DNA from 2 places in the Sphingomonas sp. PAMC 26617 genome. Region 1 is predicted to be linked to the other one. Evidence: riboswitches for the same ligand, from Rfam matches in the RefSeq annotation. Region 1 holds a riboswitch; the other holds the start of a gene.
The links. A riboswitch is a leader RNA that binds a small molecule or an ion and turns the genes downstream of it on or off. The one in region 1 is predicted to bind cobalamin.

Region 1 (6,718 bases):
AGGTGGAGCGCCATCGCGAATTCCTCGCCCGCGGTGCGCATCGTCGCGGAGCCCCACAGGTCGACCACCAGCCCACGCGGATAGTCGCCATGATCCTGCAGATGGCGGCGGATCAGTTCGTCGGCGAGCCGTACCCCCTGCGCATGCGCCGACCGCGACGGCACCGCGCGCGGATCGGTGGTGTAGAGGTTGCGCCCGGTCGGCAGCACATCGTTTCGCCCGCGCCACGGCGAGCCCGATGGCCCGGGTGCGACCCGTCTTCCGGCGAGCGCCGCGAGCAGGCCGTCACGTTCGGCAGGTCCTTGCTCGCCACGCCCGAAGACGTGGAGCCCATCGCCATATTGGCTGTCCTTGACGTCGCAGACGAAGGCATCGATCCGCGTGATCGCCTCCGCGTGCGATAGCGCTTGGTCGAGCGCGAGTACGTCGCCGAGCCCGAGTGCGAGCGCTTCGTCGCTGATATCGCGCTGCAGCCGATCGCGGCGTGCCGGATCGAGCCCGTCGGCATTGGAGAATTCGTCGAGCAGCGCCTCGAGCCGTCCGAGCCCGGTGCCACCGTCTGCGCGGACCAGCGGCGGCGGGACATGGCCGATCGTGACAGCGCCGATCCGCCGCTTGGCTTGCGCCGCCTCGCCGGGGTCGTTGACGATGAACGGATAGACGACGGGCATCGCGCCGGTCAGCGCTTCGGGCCAGCACGCATCCGACAGCGCAACCGCCTTGCCCGGCAGCCATTCGAGCGTGCCGTGCGCGCCGACATGGACCAGCGCGTCGGTCCCCTGCGTGCGCAGCCAGAGGTAGAAGGCGATATAGCCGTGCCGCGGGCATCGCGAGAGATCGTGATACTCGTCTGCGCGCACCGCGGCGCTGCCGCGTTCGGGCTGGAGCGTGACGAGACTGTCCCCGGCGGCGACGGCGGCGAAATGGAAGGCGCCGTCGAGAACCGCTGGGTCGTCCTCGGGCGCGCCCCAGGCTGCGGTCACATCAGCCTGCAGCGCGGCGGGCAATGTCGCGAGCGCCGCACGATAGGCAGACAGGGGCCAGCCGATGGTCTGCTGTGCCAGTGCAACCGGCAGATCCTCGATGTTCCGCAATGCCGTCGCATAGCCCGCATCCGCCAGGTCGCCCAGCATCGCCGTGACCGACGCGAGCGCATCGAGCCCGACCGCGTGCGCCATCTGGTAGGTCTTGCCCGGATAGGTCGACAGCACGATCGCGAGCCGCCGCTCCGCAACGGGCTTCGCTCCCAGCGCGATCCAGCCGTGGACCCGGTCCGCGATCGCCGCGATTCGCTCTGGCTCGGCGCGGTGTTCGCGGCGGGCGAATTGCAGGTCGGCGTCGCGCGCGGCAGCGTCCTTGAAGCTCGCCACGCCGGCGAACAGACGGCCATCGACCTCGGGCAGCACGACGTGCATCGCGAGATCGGCGGGCGATAGACCGCGTGCCGCATCGGCCCAGGCGGCACGGTCGGACGTTGCCAGCGCGACCTGGAAGACCGGGACTCCGGCGGCGTCGAGCGGGGTTGTGCCGGCGGCATCGCGCGCGGAGAAAGCGGTTGCGTTGACGATCGCGACCGGCGCGAGCGCGGACACCCAGCGCGCCAGCCACTGGCCCGCCGAACGATCCTTGAGCGACGGCGCGAACAGCGCGAGGACCTCGTAGCCGCGTTCCACGAACGCCGCGTTCAGCGCCGTAATCGGGTCGAGATCGGCGGCCATGAGATAGGATCGGTAGAAGACCAGCAGAACTCGCGGTCGGATCGCCGTCAGCGCGAACGCCGCCGGGCAGGTCACACCGGGCTCCGGTTGCCAGCCGCCAACCGAGGCGATCGCGCGCGCTGCCGGGACGGGCTTGACGTACAACCCGGCTGCCAGTGCGAATTGCGCGATCGCCGCGCGCGCCGCCGTCGCGCCGCCAATGTCGCACAGTTCCGTCAGCCGTCGCAGCGTCGAGACCGGCACCGTCGATGCGGCATCGAGGCGCGGATCCATGCGGCCATCCGCGGGGATGATCGCCAGCGCGATCCCGTCTCGTCGGGCGAGCGCTTCGACCTGCTGCACGCCGTAGGGCCAATAGGCGATCCCGCCGATCAGCCGAATCAGGATTCCCTTTGCGGCTCCCAGCGTCCGCTCGACATAGGTGTCGACCGAAAGCGGGTGCGTCAACTCGGCGAGATTGGCGAGCCGCAGGCTTGGCATCCCCGGCCCGCCCGCGCGCCATCCCGCCGCGAACGCGCCGAGGTCGCTGTCGGAAAAGGACAGTACGACGAGATCCGCGGCATCCTGCCCCAGATCGCGCGGCGTGGCGCTCTCCTCCAGCCCGTGCGTTTCGCGGAAGACGACGTGCATGGCGGATCAGCCCGCCAGCGCTGCCTTGATTGCCGGCGGGTCGAGCCGGTTTTGCTCGGCGATCACCACCAGTTGCGTGCCGCGCGTCTCGTCGCCGCGCCACGGTCGGTCGTATTGCACGCGCACCCGCGCGCCCACCGCCTGGACGAGCAACCGCATCGGCTTGCCCGCGACCGCGGCATAGCCCTTGACGCGCAGCACGTCGCCGCCCGCCGCGAGCGTCTCGATCCGGCGCGCGAGATCGTCCGGGTCGGTGATCTCGCCCCATGCGACGACGATGCTGTCGAAGTCGTCATGCTCGTGCTCGTCCTCGCCATCGTGATGCGACGGGCGGGCAGCGATATCGTCCTCCGCCGCAGCGCCGAGCCCGAGCACGACGCGCGGGTCGACGATGCCATCGACCAGCTCGACGATCGGGAGCGGGCGCGGGGTCTCGGCGGCGATGACCGCGCGTGCGGCGGCGATTCCGACGGGCCCGGCGAGGTCGCATTTGGTGAGCAGCACCATGTCGGCGCAGGCGAGTTGATCCTCGAACACTTCGGACAACGGGGTTTCATGGTCGATGCTCGGATCGGCAGCGCGTTGCGCGTCGACCGCGGCGAGATCGGGCGCGAACCGCCCCGCGGCGACCGCCTCGGCGTCCGCCAGCGTGATCACCCCGTCGACCGTGATGCGCGAGCGGATCGCGGGCCAGTCGAACGCTTTCAGCAGCGGCTTGGGCAGGGCGAGCCCGGATGTCTCGATCAGGATATGGTCGGGCCGCGGCTCCATCGCGAGCAGCGTCTCGACGGTCGGGATGAAATCGTCCGCGACGGTGCAGCAGATGCACCCGTTGGCGAGCTCGACAATGTTCTCGGCCGGGCAATCGGGGATCGCGCAGCCCTTCAGGATGTCGCCATCGACCCCCAATGTGCCGAATTCGTTGACCACCACCGCGAGCCGCCGCCCACCGGCGTTGCGGATCAGGTGGCTGATGAGGGTCGTCTTTCCGGCGCCAAGGAAGCCGGTGACAATGGTGACGGGAACCTTCGATAGATCGGACATGCTCTTCCCCGCGGCGCGACAGCAACGAACGGAAGGGGCCGATTTCGGACGGCGCGCGACGACGGACGAGCGCCGTAAAGCCGCCCAGCCACGCACCGATGCAGCCCCAGCCGCATAGGCTCGTCGCTCAGACGGAGAACCGTGCCGCGGCCATCCCCTGGGCCAAGGCAAGAGCGACCTTATCGCCGGCAGGTCTCCTGGCTCGCGGGTCATCGCTAGAGCATCGCCTTCCCAGATCGACGGTTCGAAAACCGTCGGAGTCCAGTGGCCGCTCCCGTTGCCGGGAGCATGACGCTTTCGCTCACCGCTTACAGTTGCAGGGACAGCCGCGGATTTGGGGGAGGACCCCCGCACCGCATTCCCATTCAAGCCCCTCGCGGGGCACCGGCGCGATCAACGGGCACCGTGAAACGGCGCCCGTCGACAATCCTAGCCGAAGCCGGGCGGCTTGCCAATTCGGTAATGCGCCGCATCGCGTCAGGGAGCGTGCTTCCGCAAAAGGCGCGAGGATGCGCCGATGTCAGTCCTGCGCGGCGATCTCGCGCAACGCGCGCTCGAATGCTTCGGGCGTCTGCCCCCCCGAGATCAGGTAGCGATCGTTGATGACGACGGCAGGCACCGCGCTGATCCCGCGCGACTGCCATAGCTGCTCGGCCGTCCGGACCTCGTCCGCGAATTCGCTCGACGCAAGGATCGCGGCGGCGCGCACGGGGTCGAGCCCGGCCTGTGCGGCGGTGGCGATCAGCACGTCATGGTCGGACGGATCCTGCTGATCGGTGAAATAAGCGACGAACAACGCGTTCTTCAACGCGGCCTGCTTGCCCTCGATATGCGCCCAATGCAGCAACCGGTGGGCATCGAAGGTGTTGTAGATGCGGCTCGTCTCCAACATCTGCATCGAAAAGCCGAGTTCGGCCGCGCGATCGCGGATCATCGTGCGGCTGGCGGCCGACTGTTCGGGTGTCGAGCCGTATTTTTCGGCAACGTGTTCCCTGATATTCTGTCCATCCTTGCCCATCCCGGGGTTCAGCTCGAACGGCTGAAAAGTGATGTCGGCGCTGACCAGGTCCCCCGTGCGCGCGAGTGCTTCCTCGAGGCCGCGCAGGCCAATGATGCACCACGGGCAAGAGACATCAGAAACGAAATCGATCTTCATGGGCTTGGACACGCAACACCGTTCGATGAGAGAGGATGGCGCAAGACATAAGGATACGGGGTGGCGATTACACCTGCGCGTTGACGAAAGGCGGCAAGCCGTCCGCGCTGAGGCGTCCTGCATTCCGATTTCACGCCGCGATTCCGACGGCTGGACTGCGTCACGCCTTCACGAGCATCCGTTTCGGCCGGCGATGCTGTGCATGGGAGAAGAGCGAAAAGGTGCGATTGACGTAATTCGCCACGCCGCTGAGGCTGTCGATATCGGCCTTCACGTCCCGGACGAGCCCCGCCTCGACGAGGTGGGGCAGGCGATCCGGATCGGAGGTATCGAAACGGAGATAGACCGCGCAGATCGATTTTCTGGGACACAAACGGTCTGTGCTGAGCTGTCTGCTGACACCGTTCAGCAAGATCTTGGATACTGCGTTCCGGGAAAAATGACGGCGTGGAAGATCGGGGTGGGGCGGCACGCCCGACTGGTAGTCCTCCCGTTGGGCCGTTCCCGGCCACACTATGAACGCGAATTTAGACAACCGTCCTGCCGTTCATTGGTTTGGCGACGATGGTTGTGTTTCTGGCGTTCCGTCGCTCCACCAAAAGTATCGCGAAGAGCGTCCCTCTGCTCGCCGTGTCGATCGCGCTCAGCGCTTGCGTGCCCTCGGGGCATCTCGCGCGCACGCACGCTCCCGTGCCGGTGTTCGATCCCGTCGCGTTCTTCGCCGGACATACCGAAGGGAAAGGGCGCCTTTCGGTGATACTGCGGCATCATACGCCAACGCTCGTCGAAGGATATGGCGTTGCCCCTGGGGCTGGCCAAATCGACCTGGAGCAGGACGTTCGCGAGGGTGTCGGCAAACCTACGCACCGGACGTGGCATCTTCGTCGGATCGCGCCGGATCGATACGCGGGAACGTTGAGCGATGCCGTCGGTCCGGTGACGGGAGAGGTTACCGGTAACCGCCTGCATTTGCGGTTTGCCATGAAGCATGGATTGCACGCCCAGCAATGGCTCGACTTGCAACCGGGCGGCCAGACCGCGCGCAACCGCATGGTCGTGACGAAATTCGGCGTCCCGGTCGCCAGCGTGGACGAGACGATCGTGCGCAGGCCGTGATCCTTCCGACGCCTGCGGGCTGGCGAGCAGGCTCCGTCGATGTCGGGTGATCTCGGCATCGCTGCTGCGTTACCGGTCGCGGAGACCGGGAGGTCAACGTCCGCCTTCGCGGGGTGGGGCGCTCGGCCAAAGGCGTCGCTGCCGATGCTGCTGCGTCTGCATCTCACGTACCTTTGGCGACACAAACGCCTGTTGTCGCTCACCGCGCCCCGGTTGTTCACCGAACTGGTCCAGCAGCGCAAGCTCGTCGACCGCGATCCTCGGATGCCGGGGTTGATCGACAAGCTGACGGTAAAGCGCTTCGTCTCCGACATGCTCGGGCCAGACTGGGTGACGCCGACGCTGTGGTCGGGTGACATCCTGCCGACGACACCGCCCTGTTCCTATCCATTCGTCGTAAAATCGCGCCATGGTTGCAAACAGGTGCGGGTGGTCTGCAGCCAGGCCGACGACTGGGCCATGGTTCGCCGCTCGGCGGCGTCGTGGATGCGACGGTCCTACGGGGACTGGCTCGACGAGTGGGGATATCGCGACGTGCCGCGCGGGGTGTTGATCGAACCCTTCGTCGGCGTCGCCCCGGTGTTGCCGATCGATTACAAGCTGTACGTCTTCCACGGCAGGGTCGCGGTGATCCAGGTTCATAGCGACCGCGCGACCAATCATCGCTGGACGGTGTTCGACCGCCGCTGGAGACGGCTGTCGGGTGACGGGTTGGGCGAAGACATGCCGCAGCCGATGGCCTTGGACCGCATGATCGGAGGCGCGGAAGCCCTGGCAAGCGGCTTCGATTTCGTCCGGATCGATTTCTACGACGTAGGACGCGTGCCGCGGTTTGGCGAAATGACCTTTTACCCCGGTTCCGGGCTGGACCCGTTCGATCCGTTTTCGCTGGATGTGTCGCTCGGCCAATGCTGGCTGACGGGGGCCCCGTTCACAGGCGCACCCGTGGCGTCAGGTCCGGCCTCGCGTTCGGTGTACGAGGCCCCGTCGATGCCGTTCGGAATTTCATGAACTCGATTTTAGGGTCTTTCGGTGGGTCGCACACCGCCGCCGA
Region 2 (6,718 bases), 1.6 Mb from region 1:
TCGCGCGAAAGCGGTTGGCGACGCCGAGCGGGATCGAGGTCGCGCGCGGGTCCTGCGAATAATGGCTGATCCCCGCGATCTGCGCCGGGTCGGCGATGCGCACCAACACCGCGTCGATACACGGGTTGATCGATACGATCCGCGGCGGGCGCGCCGGGGCCGCCGATGCCAGCAGCGCCGCTGCCACGGGCAGGGCGAGCAAACGCCTCAAAACTCGACGCCCTTCTGCGCCGCGAACCCGGCGTTATACGGGTGCTTCACTTCGGTGAAATCGGTGATGAGGTCGGCGATCTCGAGCAGTTCGGGCTTCGCGCCGCGCCCGGTGATGCAGATGTGCTTGGTCAGCGGGCGGTCCTTCAGGAACGCGACGATGTCGGCGATCGGCAGCGTGTCGTTGCGCAGCACGATGTTGAGTTCGTCGAGGATCACGAAGTCGATCGCGGGGTCGAGGATCATCTCCTTCGACCGCTCCCACGCGGCCTTCGCAGCAGCAATGTCGAGTGCGCGGTCCTGCGTGTCCCAGGTGAAGCCTTCGCCCATCACCTCGAAGGTCGCGAGGTCGGGATGCGCCTCGAAGAAGTTGCGCTCGCCCGTCTCCCACTTGCCCTTCACATATTGCAGGATCGCGACCTTCATCCCCCAGCCGATGCTGCGGATCGCCATCCCGAACGCCGAGGAGGACTTGCCCTTGCCGTTGCCGGTGTGGACGATCAGCAGACCGCGCTCGAGCGTGCGGCGCGCCTGCATCCGTTCGCGCGCGGCGGCGATGCGCTTGCTGCGCGCATTGTGGCGGGCGAAATCCTCGGGGGTCTCGGTCATCGGGGGAACTCCTCAAGCGCGGTGGCAAGACGGACGAGGCCAGCCGCACCGCGCGGCAGGCCGATACGGAGCCGGTCGGGCTGATCGGCGAAGGGGCGGGTCAGGATCGCGTGGCGCGCAAGCGTCTCGAACAGGCGGGTTGCCGCCTTGCAGGCGATGAGCCGGAACAACGGCGCGTGGCCGATCAGGTCGAGCCCGGCGTCGCGCAGCACTTCGTCGAGCAGCGTGCCGGTCTCCGCGATCCGCGAGGCTTGCGCCTGGCGCCAGCCGTCGTCGCGATAGGCCGCCGTCCCGATCGCAACCGCGGCGGACGAGACCGGCCAGTCGCCGAGCAGCGTCCGCAAGCGCGTTGCAAGATCCTGACCGGCAACGACGAAGCCGAGCCGCACGCCGGGGAGCCCGTAGAATTTCCCGAACGACCGCAGCATGATCAGCCGGTCGCTCGCGTGCGGGCAGAGGGCGGGGGCGGGGTCGGCATAGGCTTCGTCCACGACGACGGTCATCGTCGTCGCAAGCGTGCGCAGCAGCGCGGGATCGGTGACGCGGCCATCGGGATTGGCGGGCGAGGCGAGCACCAGCAGGTCGGCGTCGTTGAGCGCGCCGCCACCTCCAACTCCCACCGTCACCCCGGGCTTGGCCCGGGGTCCACCGGGGTGCGTATCCCCTGGCCGTGGATCACGCGGCACGGTGGACCCCGGGACAGGCCCGGGGTGACGAATGGGAAGGGATGGGGCGTGACCCACTGCATCCACCGAATCCGCCGAAACCGCCACCGCACCCGGCCACGCCGCGAGATGCCCCGCATAGCCCGGCCGCACCACGCTCGGCCGTTTCGCGCCCAGTAGCGGTGCCAGCACCCGCATCGCAAGGTCGGTCCCCGGCACCGCGACGACCTGTGTCGGATCGGCCACCCCGAACGCCGCCGCCGCCGCCGCCTCGAGTGCGGCGATCGCCCCCGGCTCGGGCAGCCGCTCCCAACCCGGATCGACCCCCGCCACCGGCCACGCCCAGGGTGCGATCCCGGTCGACAGGTCGATCCAGTCCGCCCCCCCGAACGCGGCCCGCGCAGCCTCGACCCGTCCGCCGTGGGCGTGAAACAGGGCGAGGTCGCGGGGTGTCATCGGGCGGTCAATAGGTCAGCCGGATGCCGCCAAAGGCAGCGCGACCGGGTTGCCCATATTGGTAGATCGTCTGGTAGTGCGTATCGAGCACGTTCTCGATCCGGCCGTACACTTCGACCGTCCTGGTGACCGGAAAGGACGCGCGCAGGTCCGCGAGCACATAGCCGTCGAGCCGTCGCGCGTTCGCGGCATCGTCGAAACTGTCGCCGACCGAGGTCAGCGTCGCGCCGGTCGTCAGCCCGAAGGTCCAGCGATAGTCGGCGTTGACGGTGATGCTCTGGCCCGGCCGCCGCGCGAGCGTGTATCCGAACGTGGCGGAACCGGGCGAGCGATCGGTCGCGTCGAGATAGGTGTAGCTCGCGCTGACCGTCAGCGGCGCGACCGGGCGCAGCAGCAGCGTGAGTTCCACCCCCTGCGCGCGGGTCCGTGCGATATTGTCGTAAGTGCCGAACGGGCGATCGGTGCAGATCCCGGTCAATGGTCCGTCGCACGATACGAAGGTGATGAGATCGCGCGAGTTGCGGTGAAAATACGTCGCGCTTGCCTCGACCGCGCCGTCCAGCGCCTTTTGCGTGATACCGGCGTCCCAGCCGTGCGAGCGTTCCGGGGTCAGGCCGGCATTCCCATATTCGCTCTGCAGCTGGTACAGCGTCGGGGCCTTGAACCCTTCGGAATAGCTCGCACGCAGCGTGGTCGCGCCGGCGTTGGGCGAATAGACCCCGCTTCCCGAAAACGTCGTCGCACCGCCGAAGATGTTGTGGTCGTCATGCCGCACGCCGCCCGTCGCGGTCAGCCCGGCGATCGGCGTGATCGCGAGCTGGCCGTAGCCGCTGAACAACCGCGCCCGCCCGCGCGTGACCGGGCCGCCATAGCTCGACGAGGAAAAGCGCGAGACCTCGCGTTCGGCACCGAAGGTCGCGAACACCGCCTTGGTGATGTCCGCCGTCCCCTGATATTCGATCCGGTCGTTGCGGCCGATCCCGCGGAACGTCTCGGTCGGGTCGCTGTCGGGGTCGAAATTGCGGCGGTCGGTATCGGTGTGCGCATAGCCGATGCGGTTGCGCAGGCGCCCGTCGAACAGCGCGGCGTTGAGCCCGGCATAGCCGATCCATTGTTCGGAATCGCCATATTCACGCGTGTCGCCGAACGTGTAGTCGGGCGGCGGGAAGCCATCGAAATCGGTGCGGCTGTTGGTGTAGAAACCCCGCAGGTCAACCGAGACGGTGCTCGCGAGCGCGATCCCGAGGCTGCCGTTGGCGGCATAGCTGCGGAACCCGTCGCGTTCGGTGCCGGGCGCATAGGCCGAGATCCCACCGGTACTATAATACCCGCCGCCGAAGCTCGCCGACACCGGCCCGGCCTTGCCCGAGACGTTGGCGAACCCCTGCCCGGTGCCATCGCCGCCGCCCTCGGCACGTGCGATGATCGCGATGTTCTCGGTCGGCTGGCGGGTGACGAGGTTGACCACCCCGCCGATCGCCTGGCTGCCCCACAACACCGATTGCGCCCCGCGCAGCACTTCGATCCGCGCGATATTGCCGATCAGCAGGTTGCCGAAGTTGAACCCCCCGCCCGGCGCGGACGGATCGTTGAGCTTGATCCCGTCGATCAGCGCGACGGTCTGGTCGCTCTCCGCGCCGCGAATGCTGACCGAGGTCGTGGTGCCGATCCCGCCGTTGCGGACCACGGTGACGCCGGGTGTCTGGCGGAGCAGGTCGGACACGACCACCGCCTGGCGCTGCGTGATGGTGGCGGTGTCCAGAACGGTGACCGACTGGCCGACGGTATCGACAGGGCGTGCCGCGCGGTTGGCGGTGACGACGATCTCCTGCGCGGCATCGGCGGCCTTCTCCAGCCCAGTGGTGGACTGCGCGCTCTGCGCCAGCGCGGGCGCGGCAAGCGCTATGCACGGCAGCACTATCAGATAGGTACAGGTCTTCACGTGGTTCCCCTTCGCAACAGCTCATGGGACCACGCATGGCGATATGCCGGAAAACGACTTCCCGCGACGCACGACCCCAACCATGTCGTCTCGCGAGGAAACCCTCGATCGCTCGGCACTCCCCGGCCGGACGAAGGACAACCGCGACAGGCAGGTCTCCTGGCTTCCGGGTCCTCATCTTGCCCGGCCTTCCCGGATCCGGAGATCCAGTGGCGCACGAAGGAGCAAGACTCGCCGGTCACAGTTGCGGGGACAGCCCCGGATGACGAGCCTGCGCTCGCTTCCGGGTTCCCTTTTCATCCCATCTCTGGGAACCTGTCGCAGCTGCGCGTCTAGAACGCGCGTTGGACAAGGGCAAGCCGTGGCACGATCGACACTATTCCTGGGCGGCGCACGGTCGGGCAAGAGCCGGCTTGCGCAGCAGGCGGCGGAGGCGTGCGACGGACCGCTGACCTATCTTGCGACCGGGGAAGGCCGCGACGATGAGATGGCGGATCGCATCGCCCGGCACCAGGCGGATCGCGGCGCGCGGTGGCGGACGGTGGAATGCCCGCTCGCGCTCCCCGAGGCAATTGGCGCGGTCGGGGCCGGCGCGGTACTGGTCGATTGCCTGACGTTGTGGCTGTCGAACCTGATGCTGGGGGAACATGACATCGCTCGCCGCACCGCGGATCTGCTCGCCGCGATCGCCGGAACGCCGCTGCCGGTAATGATCGTGAGCAACGAGGTCGGGCTGGGGATCGTGCCCGAGCATCCGCTGGGCCGGAGGTTCCGCGACGCCGCGGGGCGGCTCAACCAGGAGGTCGCGGCGCAGGTGGACGCGTGCTATTTTGTCGCGGCGGGACTGGTGTTGCCGCTGCAACCCTTTGGCGGGACGCGCTAGACGTGATCTCGTTCTCCCGCCGGCGCAGGAGAACGAGACCGCGTCCTCAGACGCGCATCGGCATCAGGACGTACAGCGCCGCCGACTTGTCATTCTCGCGGATCAACGTCGGCGCGGCGGCATCGGCGAGGTGGACCTCGATCGTGTCGCCATCGAGCTGCCCGAGGATGTCGAGCAGATAGCGGCTGTTGAACCCGATCTCGAACCCGAGCGCGGTGTATTCGCCCGGGACTTCCTCGGCGGCGGTGCCGTTTTCGGGCGAGCTGACCGACAGGATGATCTTGTCGCGGTCGAGCGCCATCTTGACCGCGCGGGTCTTCTCGGTCGCGATCGTCGAGACGCGGTCGACGCCTTCCTCGAAGCTGCGCGGGTCGATCTTGAGGATCTTGTCGTTGCCGGTCGGGATGACGCGGCTGTAGTCCGGGAAGGTCCCGTCGATCAGCTTGGACGTCAGCAGCGCCTGCCCGAGATCGAAGCGGATCTTGGTCGGCGACATCGACACGCCGACCGAGCCGTCGATCTCGTCGAGCAGCTTGCGCAGCTCGGCGATGCACTTCCGCGGGATGATGATGTCGGGCATCGTCTCCGCGCCATCCGGCCGCGGCATGGTCACGCGCGCAAGACGGTGGCCGTCGGTTGCGGCGGCCTTGAGCACGGGGAGCGGATCCTCTGACACGTGCCAGAAGATGCCGTTCAGATAATAGCGCGTTTCCTCGGTCGAGATCGCGAAGCGCGTCTTGTCGATGATCTGCTTGAGCGTCTCGGCGGGCAGCTCGAAGCTGACCGGGAGCTCGCCCTCGGCGATCACCGGGAAATCGTCGCGCGGCAGCGTGCCGAGCTGGAACTTGGCGCGTCCCGCCATGATCGTCATCTTGCCCTCGGCCGCGCTGAGCGACACCTGGCTACCCTCGGGCAGTTTGCGTGCGATGTCGAACAAGGTGTGCGCCGACACGGTGGTCGAGCCCGGCTGGTCGACCGCGGCCGCGATCGTCTCGTTGATCTGGAGATCCAAATCGGTCGCCATCAGCTTGAGGCCACCTTCGGCGGTCGCCTCGATCAGCACGTTGGACAGGATTGGAATGGTATTGCGCCGCTCGACCACCGACTGGACGTGGCTGAGCCCCTTCAACAAGGTTGCGCGTTCGATCGTCGCCTTCATGCCGTTCCCCCGGGCCGCCGCCCCATTTTCAGCCCATTCCGGTGCGCACCGGGGGCAATTCGCCGTGTGCCTTTCCTTAAACATAAAAGGGGCCGGAGCAAGCGCCCCGACCCCTCTTTCCCGCAGCTAATCAGCCGTGGGCCGTCTCGTTTCCGGTCGTAAGCGACCGAATCAGAAGCGGAAGCCGACGCCGGCGAGAACCTGGTGACGGTCCGTGTCGACGCTGAAGTTGTTGGTGTTGGCACCATTCGCGAACTCAAGACGTGCGTTGCCGTAGTTCGAATAGCGATATTCGAGCTTGGCATAGGTGCGCGCCGTGATCGCCTGCTCGACGCCTGCGCCGACCCGGTAGCCGTCCAGCGTATAATGCTGGCCGGTGGTGACCGTGCCGTTGTTCGCGGTCAGATCGAGGCGGGCGTTGGTGTAACCGCCCTTGACGTACAGCAGCATGGTCGGCTGAAGCTTGTAGCCGACGCGCGCGCCGGCATAGAAGTCACGACCGGCCTTGACGCGGCCGTAGCCGAGCGCGGCTGCATCGACCGGGTTGTTGGTGACCTTGCTGGTCGACCCGGTGACTTCGCCTTCGACGCCGAACACGAAGCGGCCGCCGTTGTCGATGTCATAGCCGATGTCGCCGCCATAGGTCAGGCCGTCGGCACCGCGGTCGCCGCGGATGCTCGATCCGTCGGTGCTGCCGGGCTGCAGCTTGTCATAGCCGAGCAGGACGCCGGCACGCGGGCCGTTGAACGCGCGGTCGGGGGAATTGGTGGGCGGGCCGTCCTGGGCCAGTGCGG

Region 2: another riboswitch for cobalamin. It lies ahead of RH91_RS06205 (TonB-dependent receptor plug domain-containing protein); the one in region 1 lies ahead of cobW (cobalamin biosynthesis protein CobW).

The regions. Positions count from the first base shown of each region.
Region 1 is NZ_JH594425.1:3,025,874-3,032,591, forward strand. Features, by position in the region: gene cobN (cobaltochelatase subunit CobN) at 1-2,348, opposite strand, end outside; gene cobW (cobalamin biosynthesis protein CobW) at 2,355-3,392, opposite strand; cobalamin riboswitch at 3,563-3,796, opposite strand; gene RH91_RS13285 (DsbA family oxidoreductase) at 3,913-4,548, opposite strand; gene RH91_RS13290 (hypothetical protein) at 4,709-4,960, opposite strand; gene RH91_RS13295 (DUF3833 family protein) at 5,179-5,664, shown strand; gene RH91_RS13300 (ATP-grasp fold amidoligase family protein) at 5,809-6,675, shown strand.
Region 2 is NZ_JH594425.1:1,421,767-1,428,484, forward strand. Features, by position in the region: gene RH91_RS06190 (ABC transporter substrate-binding protein) at 1-211, opposite strand, end outside; gene cobO (cob(I)yrinic acid a,c-diamide adenosyltransferase) at 208-819, opposite strand; gene RH91_RS06200 (aminotransferase class I/II-fold pyridoxal phosphate-dependent enzyme) at 816-1,940, opposite strand; gene RH91_RS06205 (TonB-dependent receptor plug domain-containing protein) at 1,948-3,882, opposite strand; cobalamin riboswitch at 4,015-4,216, opposite strand; gene cobU (bifunctional adenosylcobinamide kinase/adenosylcobinamide-phosphate guanylyltransferase) at 4,244-4,765, shown strand; gene dnaN (DNA polymerase III subunit beta) at 4,812-5,924, opposite strand; gene RH91_RS06220 (outer membrane protein) at 6,096-6,718, opposite strand, start outside.